DNA from 4 places in the Cupriavidus sp. DL-D2 genome. Region 4 is predicted to be linked to each of the others. Evidence: predicted binding sites of a transcription regulator. Region 4 holds the regulator's gene; each other region holds the start of a gene.
The links. Region 4 encodes FNR, which switches genes on or off when oxygen is low (the NO sensors DNR and NnrR bind a similar motif). Its sites were predicted from a motif close to TTGATNNNNATCAA; they were not measured.
Positions count from the first base shown of each region.

Region 1: ABDB81_RS14230 (OmpW family outer membrane protein) is a predicted target of FNR. The motif match lies at 1,344-1,357, and genes of this name have one in related genera.
Region 2: hemN (oxygen-independent coproporphyrinogen III oxidase) is a predicted target of FNR. The motif match lies at 1,790-1,803, and genes of this name have one in related genera.
Region 3: ABDB81_RS14800 (nitrite reductase) is a predicted target of FNR. The motif match lies at 1,945-1,958, and genes of this name have one in related genera.

Region 1 covers NZ_JBDKXK010000021.1:59,624-63,005, forward strand. The annotation lists gene leuA (2-isopropylmalate synthase) at 1-1,037, shown strand, start outside; gene ABDB81_RS14230 (OmpW family outer membrane protein) at 1,472-2,077, shown strand; gene ABDB81_RS14235 (AMP nucleosidase) at 2,214-3,382, opposite strand, start outside.
Region 2 covers NZ_JBDKXK010000036.1:54,845-58,226, forward strand. The annotation lists gene ABDB81_RS19220 (ATP-binding protein) at 1-441, shown strand, start outside; gene ABDB81_RS19225 (ABC transporter substrate-binding protein) at 460-1,617, opposite strand; gene hemN (oxygen-independent coproporphyrinogen III oxidase) at 1,868-3,352, shown strand.
Region 3 covers NZ_JBDKXK010000023.1:15,915-19,296, reverse strand. The annotation lists gene apaG (Co2+/Mg2+ efflux protein ApaG) at 1-73, shown strand, start outside; gene ABDB81_RS14810 (hypothetical protein) at 107-316, opposite strand; gene ABDB81_RS14805 (MltA domain-containing protein) at 476-1,603, shown strand; gene ABDB81_RS14800 (nitrite reductase) at 2,046-3,382, shown strand, end outside.
Region 4 covers NZ_JBDKXK010000069.1:37,390-40,771, reverse strand. The annotation lists gene ccoG (cytochrome c oxidase accessory protein CcoG) at 1-931, shown strand, start outside; gene ABDB81_RS26125 (FixH family protein) at 943-1,170, shown strand; gene ABDB81_RS26120 (hypothetical protein) at 1,167-1,412, shown strand; gene fnr (fumarate/nitrate reduction transcriptional regulator Fnr) at 1,479-2,204, opposite strand; gene ABDB81_RS26110 (sulfite exporter TauE/SafE family protein) at 2,289-3,059, shown strand.

The sequences.
Region 1 (3,382 bases), on a different contig from region 4:
GCACGCCCAATATCTTTGCGGACCAGATCGAATGGATGCACCGCAAGCTTGCGCGCCGCGAACACATCGTGCTGTCGGTTCATCCACACAATGACCGTGGCACCGCCGTCGCTGCGGCAGAACTGGCCGTGATGGCTGGCGCGGACCGCGTGGAAGGCTGCCTCTTCGGCAACGGCGAGCGCACCGGCAACGTGGATCTCGTCACGCTGGGGCTGAACCTCTACACGCAGGGCGTGGATCCCGAACTGGATTTTTCCGATATCGACGAAGTCAGGCAGTGCGTGGAGCATTGCAACCAGCTGCCCGTGCATCCGCGTCATCCGTATGTTGGCGACCTCGTCTTTACGGCATTCTCCGGCTCGCACCAGGACGCCATCCGCAAGGGCTTTGCGCAGCAGAAGCCCGACGCGATCTGGGAAGTGCCCTACCTCCCTATCGACCCGGCCGATCTGGGCCGCAGCTACGACGCGGTGATCCGCGTGAACAGCCAGTCGGGCAAGGGCGGCATGGCGTATCTGCTGGAACAGGTGCATGGCATCTTCATGCCGCGCCGGCTGCAGATCGAGTTCAGCCGCGCGGTGCAGGTCATGACCGACGAGACGGGCCTGGAGGCCAGCGCCGAGGATCTCTACGCGCTGTTCCGCCGCGAATACCTCGATGTGGATGCGCCGATTCGCCACGTCTCGCATCGCATGGTATCGAACGGCGACAGCGTGGAGATCGAGATGGAGCTGGTACGCGACGGCCAGCCCGTACGCGTGCGCGGCGCGGGCAACGGCCCGATCGATGCGGCCGTGGATGCCTTCTCGCGCGGCCTGGGCATCGCGGTGCGCGTGATGGACTATCACGAGCACGCCATGACCACCGGCGCCAACGCCAATGCGGCCTGCTATGTGGAAGTACGCGTGGGCGATTCGCCGACGGGGTTCGGCGCAGGCGTGGATACCAGCATCGTCACGGCATCGCTGAAGGCGGTGATCTCCGGCGTCAACCGACACCTCGCTGCGCGTGACGGCGGGCAGGCGAAGGCCGCCTGACGGGGCGCAGTCTCTCTGCAGACCAGGAATCGGACTCGGAAGAATCCGATAACGTCATGAGAAAAACGGTGTGCCCTGCCCCCACAGGGCACACCAGCAAAGACGTCCTTGCGGACGCCCACGACATGCGCGGTGCACAAACCACGTGCGCACAGCGTACGGGTGGGCGTCGGCGGACGCCACGAATAAAACCGCATGTAAATAGAAGCATCGGGGCACAAGCGCAAGCCCCTGACGATTGAATGAGCGGGCGGTGTCGCGTGTTGGCGACGCATACGCGCCCCGGACCTATCGGCTGCACACCAATTGTTTTGGGTCAAAGTCCGACGGATTGGCAGCGGACACACTGGTCGCACTTTTTCGATGTTAAGTGCCCAGACCCCATGACTACTATCACCACTCCCCGCCGCAAGACTGTCGCTTCCTCGATCTGCATGGCGCTCGCTGCCGCCACCATCGGCACGCTGTCCGCACCCGCCTTTGCCGCCGATGAAGGCCAGAGCAACTGGATGGTCCGCCTGCGCGGCACCTACCTGGACATGTCGAACAAGTCGGACCCGGTCGGCGGCGTGGGCGCCTCGGACCGCATCCACGTCAACAACAAGTGGATTCCGGAAGTCGACATCACGTACTTCATCGTGCCGCACATCGCCGCCGAACTTGTGCTGACGTACCCGCAGAAGCAGAACGTGAGCCTCGATGGCGCGAAGATCGGCACGTTCAAGCATCTGCCGCCGAGCCTGCTGCTGCAATATCACTTCCTGCCGAACGGCACGTTCCGTCCGTACGTCGGTGCCGGCGTCAACGTGACCCGCATCTACGGTGCGGACCTGGCAGGTGGCACGCTGGGCCTCGACCGCTGGAGCGTGGGTCCTGCGCTGCAGATCGGCATGGACTACAAGATCAACAAGAACTGGTTCCTGAACGTGGACGCCAAGAAGGTCTGGATCTCCAGCAACGTCTACTCTGGCTCGACCAAGGTCTCGACCGTCAACCTCGATCCGTGGCTGTTCAGCGCGGGCGTCGGCTACCGCTTCTGATTCTCCTCGCTTGTACCTTTGCAGCACCTGGAAGGGTTGTCTATCCGGCGCCCTCTCCGCCTCCCTGCGCGCGGCAATCCCGCGCGCTTTTTTATTTCTGGGGAGGCGGTAAAGAAAGGCGGAGTTGCGCGATCCTTTAGCGGAACGCCGGTTCGTCGAAGCTGCGCAGTTTGCGCGAATGGAGTTGCTCCACGCCGTTCTCGCGCAGGATGCGGATCGCTTCCAGGCCGATGGTCATATGCTGACTGACCCGCTGCCGATAGAAGGCGTTGGCCATGCCGCGCAGTTTCAGCTCGCCGTGCAGCGGCTTGTCCGAAACACACAGCAACGTGCCGTACGGCACCCGCAGGCGGAAGCCATTGGCCGCCACCGCCGCGCTTTCCATATCGATGGCGATGGCCCGTGACTGGTTGAACCGGGCATAGAGCGCCTTCGATTTCAGTTCCCAGTTGCGGTCGTCGGTCGATACCACGGTGCCGGTCCGCATACGCGTCTTCATTTCCGTGCCCGACAAACCCGTCACGCGTGCCACCGCTTCCTGTAGCGCTACCTGGATTTCGGCAATCGGCGGCACTGGGACCCATGGCGGCAGGTCGTGGTCGAGCACATGATCGTCGCGCACGTAGGCGTGGGCCAGCACGTAGTCGCCAAGCTGCTGCGAGCGTCGCAACCCGCCGCAGTGGCCCACCATCAACCAGCAGTGGGGACGCAGGACCGCGAGATGATCCGTCATGGTCTTGGCGTTAGACGGACCCACTCCGATATTCACGAGCGTCACGCCCAGCCCATCTTCGCGCACCAGATGGTAAGCGGGCATCTGCGGCAGGGCACGTGGGCGCGTGGCTTCCTCGGGCTCCGCGGCACCCAGTTCCTGCACGATATCGCCGGGCTCGACGAACCGCACGTAGCCATCGCCACCGCCGTCGGCCATCAGGCCCCGGCCCAGTGCGACGAACTCGTCGACGTAGCGCTGGTAGTTCGTGAACAGCACGAAACGCTGGAAGTGTTGCGGCGCCGTACCCGTGTAGTGGTACAGCCGCTGCAGCGCCAGATCCACGCGCTCGGCGGAGAACAGTGACAGCGGCCAGGCCTCGCCCGGCGTAGGCTCGTACGTGCCGTTGGCAATCGAATCGTCGATGCGGCTCAGCTCGGGCAGCACGAAGGATGCCTCCAGCTCGCGCGCCTGGGTGTAGCTGATGTCCGTGGTCGAGGCCTCGATCACGAACGGCAGCGGGATGGGCTGCCGGGATAGCCCCACCACCACCGGCACGCGGTGATAGCGCATCAGGCGCTCGATCTGGTCTC
Region 2 (3,382 bases), on a different contig from region 4:
ACGGGTCCGCGTCAGCGCGTGGATGTGCAGGCGCTGGTGCAGGCAGTGGTCGACGATGCGCAGGAGATCGGGCAGGACGTGCGACTCTCGGGCGAGGCCGCGCCGATGCTCGCCTATCCCGCAGAACTGCGCCGCGCGGTGGTGAACCTCGTGGAGAATGCGCATCGCTATGGCGGCGCCGCGCATATCGTGCTGGCCGATAGTCCGGAACGGGTCACGATCGACGTGTGCGATAACGGTCCCGGCATTCCACCCGCCGAGTTGTCGCGCGTGCTCGAACCGTTCTATCGCGTGGAATCGTCACGCAGCCGCGCCACGGGCGGCGTGGGCATGGGGCTGTCGATCGCGCACGACATCGTGACCCGCCACGGCGGCGAGTTGAAGTTGTCGAACCGGACCGAAGGCGGCCTGCGTGTCAGCATCACGCTGCCGCGCGTATAACGCAGCAGCGGGAAATCATCAGGCCCGCTGCGGCAGGCCGCTCTTGCCGATGGCCGCGAGTTGCACGTATTGCGAGCCACGCAGCCCGCGCGTGAAATCGAGCGTGAAGTCGCCCACGTCGATACGTGCCTGCAAGGCGCGTCGCAACTCGGCCGGGCCCGGTGCTTTCATACCCGTGGCGGCGCGCGTCAGCCACGCGGCGCCGATGTATCCCGCGAGCGTGGCAGGCGAGGGCGGCTCGTCGAGATACTGCTTCATGCGCGCGACGTGCTCCTTGACCACACGCAGCGTGGATTCCTGCGGCCCCGGCGCGATCTGCGTTACCACCATGCCGCCGGCGTAGCTAGCGCCCAGAATCTCGCGCGCGGATGACGGGCTGACCGCAGACAATCCCACCAGAAAGCCAAACCAGTTCTGCGCGGCGAGCGCGCGGCCAAGGCTGCCGTACGCGAGGGTATCGCCCGCCACGATCACCGCGCCGGGACGTGCGGCGGCGATGCGGCGCGCGCTGTCCTCGATGTTGCTACCCAGCGGCACCGCGCGCGTGGCGATGTCTTTCTCCAGGCGTGCCAGCCACGGCGTACCGGTGCCCAAGGCACCGGCCGCGAAGTCCGGCGACACGGCCAGTGCGATGTTGCGCAATCCGTAACTGTGCAACTGGCGCACGGCGGCATCGACCTCGGCCTGATAGTCGGCGCGTGTGAACCAGATGTTCTCGGCGGTCATGGCCAGTCCGGACAACGGCGCAACGAGTTGCACGCCGCGCCGCGTCAGTTCCGAGGCATTCGCCAGCGATGGCAACAGGGCGTCTCCTGTGCCGAACAGCACGTCCGCACGTTCGTTATCGGCCAATGCCACGGCTTGCGCGATGGCATGGCGCGGATTCGGATCGGCATCCCGGATGACATGCACGATGCGTGGCGCGCCCGGTGTCGCCGCGGCATTGAACGCATCGAACAGGACCTTGGCCCCGGCCAGGTAGTCACGCGCGAGATCGGCCTGCGGTCCGATACGATCGACCAGATGCCCGACCACCAGTTGGCGCCTTGCCACGGGTGTGGCGGGTTGCGCCATTGCATTGGGCAGCAGGGCTGCGGTGGACAACGCGCCAAGTGCGAGTAAGGTGCGACGCCGGCCCGTGATCGCTGGTTCGGGTTCGGGCGGGCGCGACGACATCGACTGCGGCAAGGCTGGGCGCATGGCAGCGGGAGCAAAGGAGAGTGGGGGATGGGCTACGAGACATCGAGGCCGGGGCCGAGACTATCGGCCGTTGATGACGCTTGCGTGACTTTTTCCCGACAGAAGCCCCCACCTATTCGGGGGTGGCCGGCGCAGCAGGTCCGTTGTCTTGATTGGCGTCAAAGTTGATAGGGATTGGCGGGCATAGCATCGGTCGGTTAGCCGTGCCTTTACCGAGAACTCGAAAATGTCCGCCCCCACCTCTGCCTCAAACTCCACCAGTCATTCCAACAGCACGGCCTTCGATCGTCGCGCGCTTGCCGACTTCCGCAGCCTGGCCGGGCGCATCGACGGCAACGGTCCCCGCTATACCTCGTATCCCACCGCTGACCGCTTCCATGCTGAAGTGGGTGACGCTGGCTATCTGCGCGCGCTCGACGCCTGCCGCGCCGATGCTCCCGCGCCGTTGTCGCTATATCTGCACATCCCGTTCTGCGAGAACATCTGCTACTACTGCGGCTGCAACAAGATCATCACGAAGGATCACAGCCGCAGCGCACGCTACGTGGACTACCTGGCGCGCGAGATGGCGATGGTGGCGGCACATCTCGGCGAACGACGCGGGGTGATGCAGTCGCACTGGGGCGGCGGCACGCCGACCTTCCTCGATCCTGCCGAAATGCGCGCCGTGATGGCTGCCTTGCATCGACACTTCGAACTGCTGCCCGAAGGCGAGCACTCGATCGAAATCGATCCGCGCCGTGTGACAGACGACCGCATGGCGCTGCTCGCGGAACTGGGGTTCAACCGCATCAGTCTTGGGGTGCAGGATTTCGATCCCGAAGTGCAGCAGGCCATCCATCGGGTGCAGTCTTTCGAGGAAACGCGCGATGTGGTGCTGGCGGCGCGGCGGTTGGGATTCCAGTCTGTCAGCATGGACCTGATCTATGGGCTGCCACACCAGACCACCGCGCGCTTCAACGCCACGGTGGATCGCACCCTCGAGCTGCGCCCCGACCGGCTGTCCGTTTACAGCTACGCGCATCTGCCACATGTATTCAAACCGCAACGCCGTATTGACCAAAATGCACTGCCGCCAGCCGGCGAAAAGCTCGATATCCTCGTCTCGACCATCGAACTCCTGACCGCAGCCGGCTACGTCTATATCGGCATGGACCATTTCGCGTTGCCCGGAGATGACCTCGCCGTCGCGCAGCGGGAAGGGCGGCTGCAGCGCAATTTCCAGGGCTACGCCACGCACGCGGGCTATGACCAGCTTGGGCTCGGTGTGTCGGCCATCGGTGCGGTGGCGGGGCACTACGTGCAGAATGCCCGGACCACCGACGACTACTACGCCGCGCTGGACGCGGGCCGCCTGCCGATCGTGCGCGGCTTCGAGACGTCGGCCGAGGACCATCTGCGCCGCAAGATCATCGGCGCGCTGATGTGCAACGGCACGCTCGACATTGCCGCAATCGAGGCCGAGCACGATATCGACTTCGCCACCAAGTTCGCAGTCGAGTTGGCCGAACTCGACCGATTGGCCGTGGAGAACCTGGTGCGCCGCACATCGGACCGTATCGACATCACCACACTGGGCCGTCTGCTGGTGCGTCGCGTGGCCATGGTGTTCGACCAGTACCTGCGGCAGGATGCCCGACATCCCCGGCCTGCACCGGCCGCGAATGATGCCAAGGCCGTTCCGATCCAGCGCTATTCGCGCGTGGTCTGAATCCCGATCCGCACAGGCCAGAAAGCAAAA
Region 3 (3,382 bases), on a different contig from region 4:
GGCCGAGGACGGCCACCGCTTCGAGGTGCCGATTCCCGAATTCGCCCTGGTGCTGCCGCGCATGCTCCATTGAGCGATATGGCCTGACACGAAAACGCGCCGGAACCTAAGCGTCCGGTGTGCGGTCTGCTTCCTTCGGTGCCGGCTGTCCTGTCTGGCTGGCACGCGAAGGGTGGTCATCCGGTGCGCGCGTGGGGCGGGGATTCTTCTTCGCCGTGCCCATCGTCCAGACCACGATGAAGATCAGCAGGAACAGCGCCACGCCGGCCTCGGCGGCCAGCAGCAGGGTGGGGTGGTTTTCGAAGAACTGGCTCATCGCTTGGTTGGAGACTCCGGGGGGCGCTTCGGAAGGTACTCGGGGACAGTCGACGGATCGGCTTGAGATTGTAGGACATGCGGGGTGAAAGGCTGGCGCGAGCGTGAGAACGAAGGCGCGCCGCAGCCCATTGCCCGCCACGCGGAACAAACAAACACGATGGCATATCAGCTTTCCCTGCGCGGCATCCGCGCGACTGCAAACGACCGGCTGGCGCTGCTGGCCTCGGTACTCGGCGCCGCGCTGCTGGCTGGCTGCATGAGTGGTCCGCCGCCGCGCATCCTGCCGCCGGGCGGCACGACCACGCCGCCTCCCACGTCACCGACGGCCGGACGTTTGCAACCGGCAAGCTGGGCCGAGATCGGCGGCTGGAGCCAGGACGATGTGCGCGCCGCGTGGCCGGCGCTGCAGGCCAGTTGCCAGGTGCTGAAGAAGAAGCCGGAATGGACCCGCGTCTGCGCGGTGGGCATGATGGTCGATGCCGGAGACCTGCCGGCCATGCGCAGCTACTTCGAGAACCATTTCCAGCCCTATCGCGTGATCAATGTCGATGGCACCGATAGCGGCCTGATTACCGGCTACTACGAACCCATCCTGCACGGATCGCGCACGCGCCAGGGCGCCTACCAGGTGCCGCTGTACCGGCGCCCGGTCCAACTCGGCAAGGGCACGCTGCCCGCACGCGGCGAACTGCTGCAGAACCCGGCGATGCGCGGCAGCGAACTGGTCTACGTGGACGATGCGGTGGAAGCCGCTTTCCTGCAGATTCAGGGCTCGGGCCGCATCCGGCTGGCCGACGGCAAGATCATGCGTGTCGGGTACGGCGGCACCAACGACCAGCCGTTCCGCTCGTTCGGCAAGTGGTTGCTCGACCGGGGCGAGATCACACCTTCGCAGGCAACGATGCAGGGCATCAAGGCTTGGGCGAAAGCCAACCCGGCGCGTGTCGAGGAAATGCTGAACGTGAACCCGCGTTTCGTGTTCTTCCGCGAACTGCCGCCCAACAACGACGGCCCGGTGGGCGCGCTAGGCGTGCCGCTGACCGCCGAACGCTCGATCGCCGTGGACCCGGCCACGATTCCGCTAGGCGTGCCGGTGTTCCTGTCCACCACGCGCCCGCTCTCCACCGAGCCGATCCAGCGCCTGATGTTCGCCCAGGACACCGGCTCCGCGATCAAGGGCGGCGTCCGCGCCGACTTCTTCTGGGGCGCCGGCGACGCCGCCGGCGAAACCGCCGGCCGCATGAAGCAGGGCGGCAAGATGTGGGTGCTGATGCCGCGGGGCTGACGTCGCTCTCTCGCGGACCCTTTGTTTTCTCCCCTCTCCCGCTTGCGGGAGAGGGGCGGGGGAGAGGGCAAGCGGTGCAATTTGCGACAAGTCAGCAAGCAGACCCTCCGACCCACGGCCCCCACACCCCCCCCCCCCGGGGGGGCCGGGGGGGGGGGGAGTGCCAACGCGGTGCAATTTGCGACAAGTCAGCAAGCAGACCCTCCGACCCTCTCCCCCAACCCCTCTCCCACTCCGCAGGAGAGGGGAGCCAAAAACCCCTCGGTATCCGAAGCTCTTTCGGACCAAAAACCCCCGCCGCTAACGTTCTCCGCTGAACTCCCACCCGACCTATCGGGCAGTTGATTGCCATCAATCCCGCTTTCTCGCTTTATCCCGATGATGGGCGCATCGGACGTGTTGACCACGCCAATGCTTTTCCCACCCTCGCAAGAGAAGAATCATGAAGGCGAAGAGATGGAGGTTCCCCGCGCTGGCGGCGTTGCCGCTGGCCCTATGGATCGGCCAGGGTCATGCGGCATCCCCGCCGACGTTGACGGCCGGCGAGTTCGACACGGCCCGACAGATTTACTTCGAGCGATGTGCTGGTTGCCACGGTGTGCTGCGCCGCGGCGCCACGGGCAAGGCGCTGACGCCGGACATCACGGTGGCGCGCGGCACGGAATACCTGAAGACGTTTATCAAGTACGGCAGTCCGGCCGGCATGCCGAACTGGGGCACCTCGGGTGACCTGTCCGATGCCGACGTGGACCTGATGGCACGCTACGTCCAGTTGGAGCCACCGACCCCGCCGGAATTTTCCCTCGCGGATATCGAGAAATCGCGCAAGGACATCATGCCGGTGGGCAAGCGGCCCACGCGCAAGATGAACAGCTACAACCTGGAGAATCTGTTCTCGGTCACGCTGCGCGATGCCGGGGAAGTGGCCCTGATCGACGGCGACAGCAAGCAGATCATCAACATCATCAAGACCGGCTACGCGGTGCATATCTCGCGGATGTCGGCGTCAGGGCGCTACCTGTACGTGATCGGACGCGATGCGCGCCTGAACCTGATCGATCTCTGGTTGCCCAGGCCCGACAACGTGGCCGAGGTGAAGATCGGGATGGAGGCGCGTTCCGTCGAGACTTCCAAGTACAAGGGTTACGAAGACAAGTACGCCGTGGCGGGCGCCTACTGGCCGCCGCAGTACGTGATCATGGAAGGCGAGACGCTCAAGCCGCTCAAGGTGGTGTCCACACGCGGCATGACCGTGGACAACGAATATCACCCCGAGCCGCGCGTGGCGTCCATCGTTGCCAGCCACTTCCATCCGGAGTTCGTCATCAATGCCAAGGAGACCGGCAAGATCCTGATGGTGAACTACGCGGACCTGGAGAACCTCAAGACCACGACCATCGACGCGGCGAAGTTCCTCCACGACGGCGGCTTCGATTCCACGGGGCGGTACTTCCTGGTGGCCGCCAACGCCTCGGACAAGATCGCCGTGGTCGATACCAAGGAGGATCGCCTGGCCGCGCTGGTCGACGTGGGCAAGACGCCACACCCCGGACGGGGCGCCAACTTCATCCATCCGACCTTTGGGCCGGTCTGGGCCACGAGCCATCTTGGCGACGAGACGATCAGCCTGATCGGCACCGATCCGGAGGGCCACAAGGCGCAGGCGTGGAAGGTGGTGCAGACGCTCAAGGGGCAGGGCGGTGGCTCGCTCTTCATCAAGACGCATCCCAAGTCTCGCAACCTCTGGGTCGATACACCGTTCCACCCCGACAACAAGCT
Region 4 (3,382 bases):
CACATTCATCGGCTATTTCGCGCCGATCCGGGAGCTTGGCAGCGAGATACTGCAGTGGTCACTGGGGCCGTGGCAGGCATTCTGGATGCTTTTCTATGCGTTCGCTACCTGGGGCGCCGCCGGCTTCATGCGTGAGCAGGTCTGCAAGTACATGTGTCCGTATGCGCGTTTCCAGAGCGTGATGGTGGACCGCGACACCTTTGTGGTGACCTATGACGTGGGGCGTGGTGAGCCGCGCGGCGGCCGCTCGCGGAAGCTGGATCACCGTGCCGCCGGCCTGGGCGACTGCGTGGACTGCAGCATCTGCGTGCAGGTGTGCCCGACGGGGATCGATATCCGGGACGGCCTCCAGTACGAATGCATTGGATGCGGAGCTTGTATCGACGCCTGCAATCAGGTCATGGACAAGCTGGAGTACCCGCGCGGGCTGATCCGGTACACCTCCGAGAATGCCATGCGATCGGCGTTGTCCATTGCCGAGGCCCGCAAGCGGCTGGTGCGGCCTCGCACCATGATCTACATGGTGATCTGGCTGGCACTGATGGGTGGCTTTGCCGCGTCGCTGGCGATGCGCACGCCGCTGAAGGTCGACATCATTCGAGACCGTGGAGCGCTTGGTCGCGAGGTGGATGGACGCTGGGTCGAGAACGTGTACCGGTTGCAGTTGATCAATGCCACCGAGTCACCAGTGACAATCGATGTGAAGGTAGATGGCTACGATATGAAAGGGCTCACCGTCGAGTATGACCAGACGGCCAGCACTCTAGATCCCACGTCGAACCGGCTGTTGCCAATTCGCATCCGTGTGCCGATCGAAGACGCCAGGCAAGGTACCCACAAGATCGACGTGACGGTCACGGCGGAAACCGAGTCGCAACGCCGGTCGCAGATCCGTCAGAGCACAAGCTTTATCGTTCCCCGCAACTTGTAAGAGGAGATGCAATGGCTCAGCGCCCCCAACAGCCTCCCCATGCCGTTCGACCCTGGTACAAGGAGCCGTGGCCGTGGATCTTGATGGCCGGCCCGATGCTGGCGATGGTGGGTTGTGGTATCACGATCTGGCTGGCCAGCACACATGCGGACGTCCCTGTGCGCGATGCCACCCGCCATGGACTGGTCGTCGAGAAAGCCGATGTCGGAAGCGCCACGGAACAAGGGAGTCATCCATGAGGTTGCGCTGGCTGATGTGGGTACTGTGGCCAGCGTTTCTGATGGGTGGCGCGGCTACGGCGGTAGTGTTTTCCGTTGTCGACCCGGGAGACATCAGTTTCTTCGGCCAACCGGTGGAGGCTTCGAGGCAGGCGATCTACACCGTGGGCTTTCTGCTGGCGTGGCTGTTCTGCGCACTGTCCAGCGGTCTCACGCTTTACACGATGCCGGGCAGGCTCAGCGATACCGATGAACTCGAATAGCAATTTCGCAAAAAAAGCCGCAACAGCGTGATGCTGTGCGGCTCTGGTCTTGCAGCAGGATGGCGCCTAGCAGGAGCGACTATAGACCTGCTTGATGCCAGCCATGTCGATGATCTTCACATGCCGTTGACGAATTTGGATCAGGCCAGCTTCCGCGAACCGGGAGAACAGGCGGCTGACGGTTTCGAGCTTGAGGCCGAGATAGCTGCCGATTTCCTCGCGGCTCATGCGCAGCACGAACTCCGTGGAGGAATAACCGCGTGCGGAGAGGCGCTCGGACATATTGACGAGGAAGGCGGCGAGTCTCTCTTCGGCACGCATCGAGCCAAGCGTGATCAGCATGACCTGGTCCTGCGAGATCTCCTTGCTCATAAGTCGCAGGAACTGACCTTGCAGCGAAGGCAGATGATTCGACAGCGATTGCAGATCGTCGAACCGCACGACGCAGACTTCAGCGTCCTCGAGGGCGGTCGCATCCGATGCATGTTGCATCTCGCCGAGTCCATCGAGGCCGATGACTTCTCCCGGAAGATGGAAGCCGGTAATTTGAGTACGCCCATCCTCCATGGTGACGTGGGTTTTCAGCGTGCCGAAACGAATGGCGTAGACCGCGGAGAGCGGTTCACCCATTCGATACAGCGTTTCGCCCTTGTGGACACGCACGCGCTCCTGCACGAGAGTGTCCATTTTTACGAGGTCCTGCTGCGACATGCCCACGGGCAGGCAGAGTTGGCCCATGGCACACGTGGAGCAGCGTGGCGACATCTCGGTAACGGGGATGGAAGTCAGCAATTGAAGTGCTCGTTTGAATGCGCTTGCAGCGAGGGCGCGATGCATGCATTTTACAGCGTGGAGTGACGCGGAAGCGAGGAACAGTTGCCATTTGGCGTGCTTTTAAGCGTTTTTCTGATTGCCCTGTTTGGCGGTGTGCATTGCGCGGCGATGTGTGGAGGAATTGCTATTGCAGTCGAACAAAATCCGCAGCAAGTGCAACAGACGGTCTCGTTCTTGCACCGTTCTAGACGGCACTGGTGGATGTCGATTTGCGTCATGCATGCGGGCCGGGTGACGACGTACATGTTGCTCGGCGCATTGGCCGGTGCAGTGGGTGCGGCGGCGTGGGCGCACGACTATCTGCCATTGCAGCGATGGCTGTTCGGCGTGGGGAGCCTGTTGCTGATCATGGCCGGATTGTGGTTGCTTTTCGGCTGGCAGATGCGCATGGGTGCCGTGGAACGTTTTGTCGCGCGGATCGCTTCGCACGTCGCCAAGCTCTTGCGGCACGTTCGATCGACTCAGGGGTTGCATGGCGGTCCTGCCGCAGTGCCGTCAGCGATGCACCGATTCGGCATGGGTCTTGTATGGGGTATGGTGCCCTGCGGAATGATCTATAGTGCGCTCGGCTTGGCGCTGCTGGCGGGCAATGCTTCGTCGGGCGCACTCGTCATGGGAGCCTTCGGACTAGGTACTTTGCCGAATCTGCTGGTGATCTCGGGGTTATCCGGTTACCTGCGGCAGTGGTCGCGCAAGCGGTGGGTTCGCACCGTTTCAGCTTTGCTCGTGGCGGGTTTCGGGTTGCTGGGGGTGGCCCGCGCCGTATGGCTTCCGGAGACCCTTGCGCACGCCGGATTCTGCGTGGTGTTCTGAATCGGCCACAGCCCCGGGTTGCGGTATCCGGCGGTAATGCCATACAATCGCGAGAACCACGGTATCGCGCCGCGTCATGCACGAGGCGTCGCCGGGGCGGTTTCTCTCATCAGGGATGCCCGCCCAGGGTTTCTGGCCATGCTGTTGCATGCCGGAACCATCCCCACAGTCCATCCGGTTCAAAAGATCTGGTTAAAAGGCCGACGGCGGTGTGGAAGGTGACGCCGGGTCAGGGCGAAGTTTCCTGAGCCGATATCCGATTGTTTCTTGCCGTCTTGGTCATGCGTTGGCCCAGGCGAATGTCCGCCCCGAAGGGGAGGCGC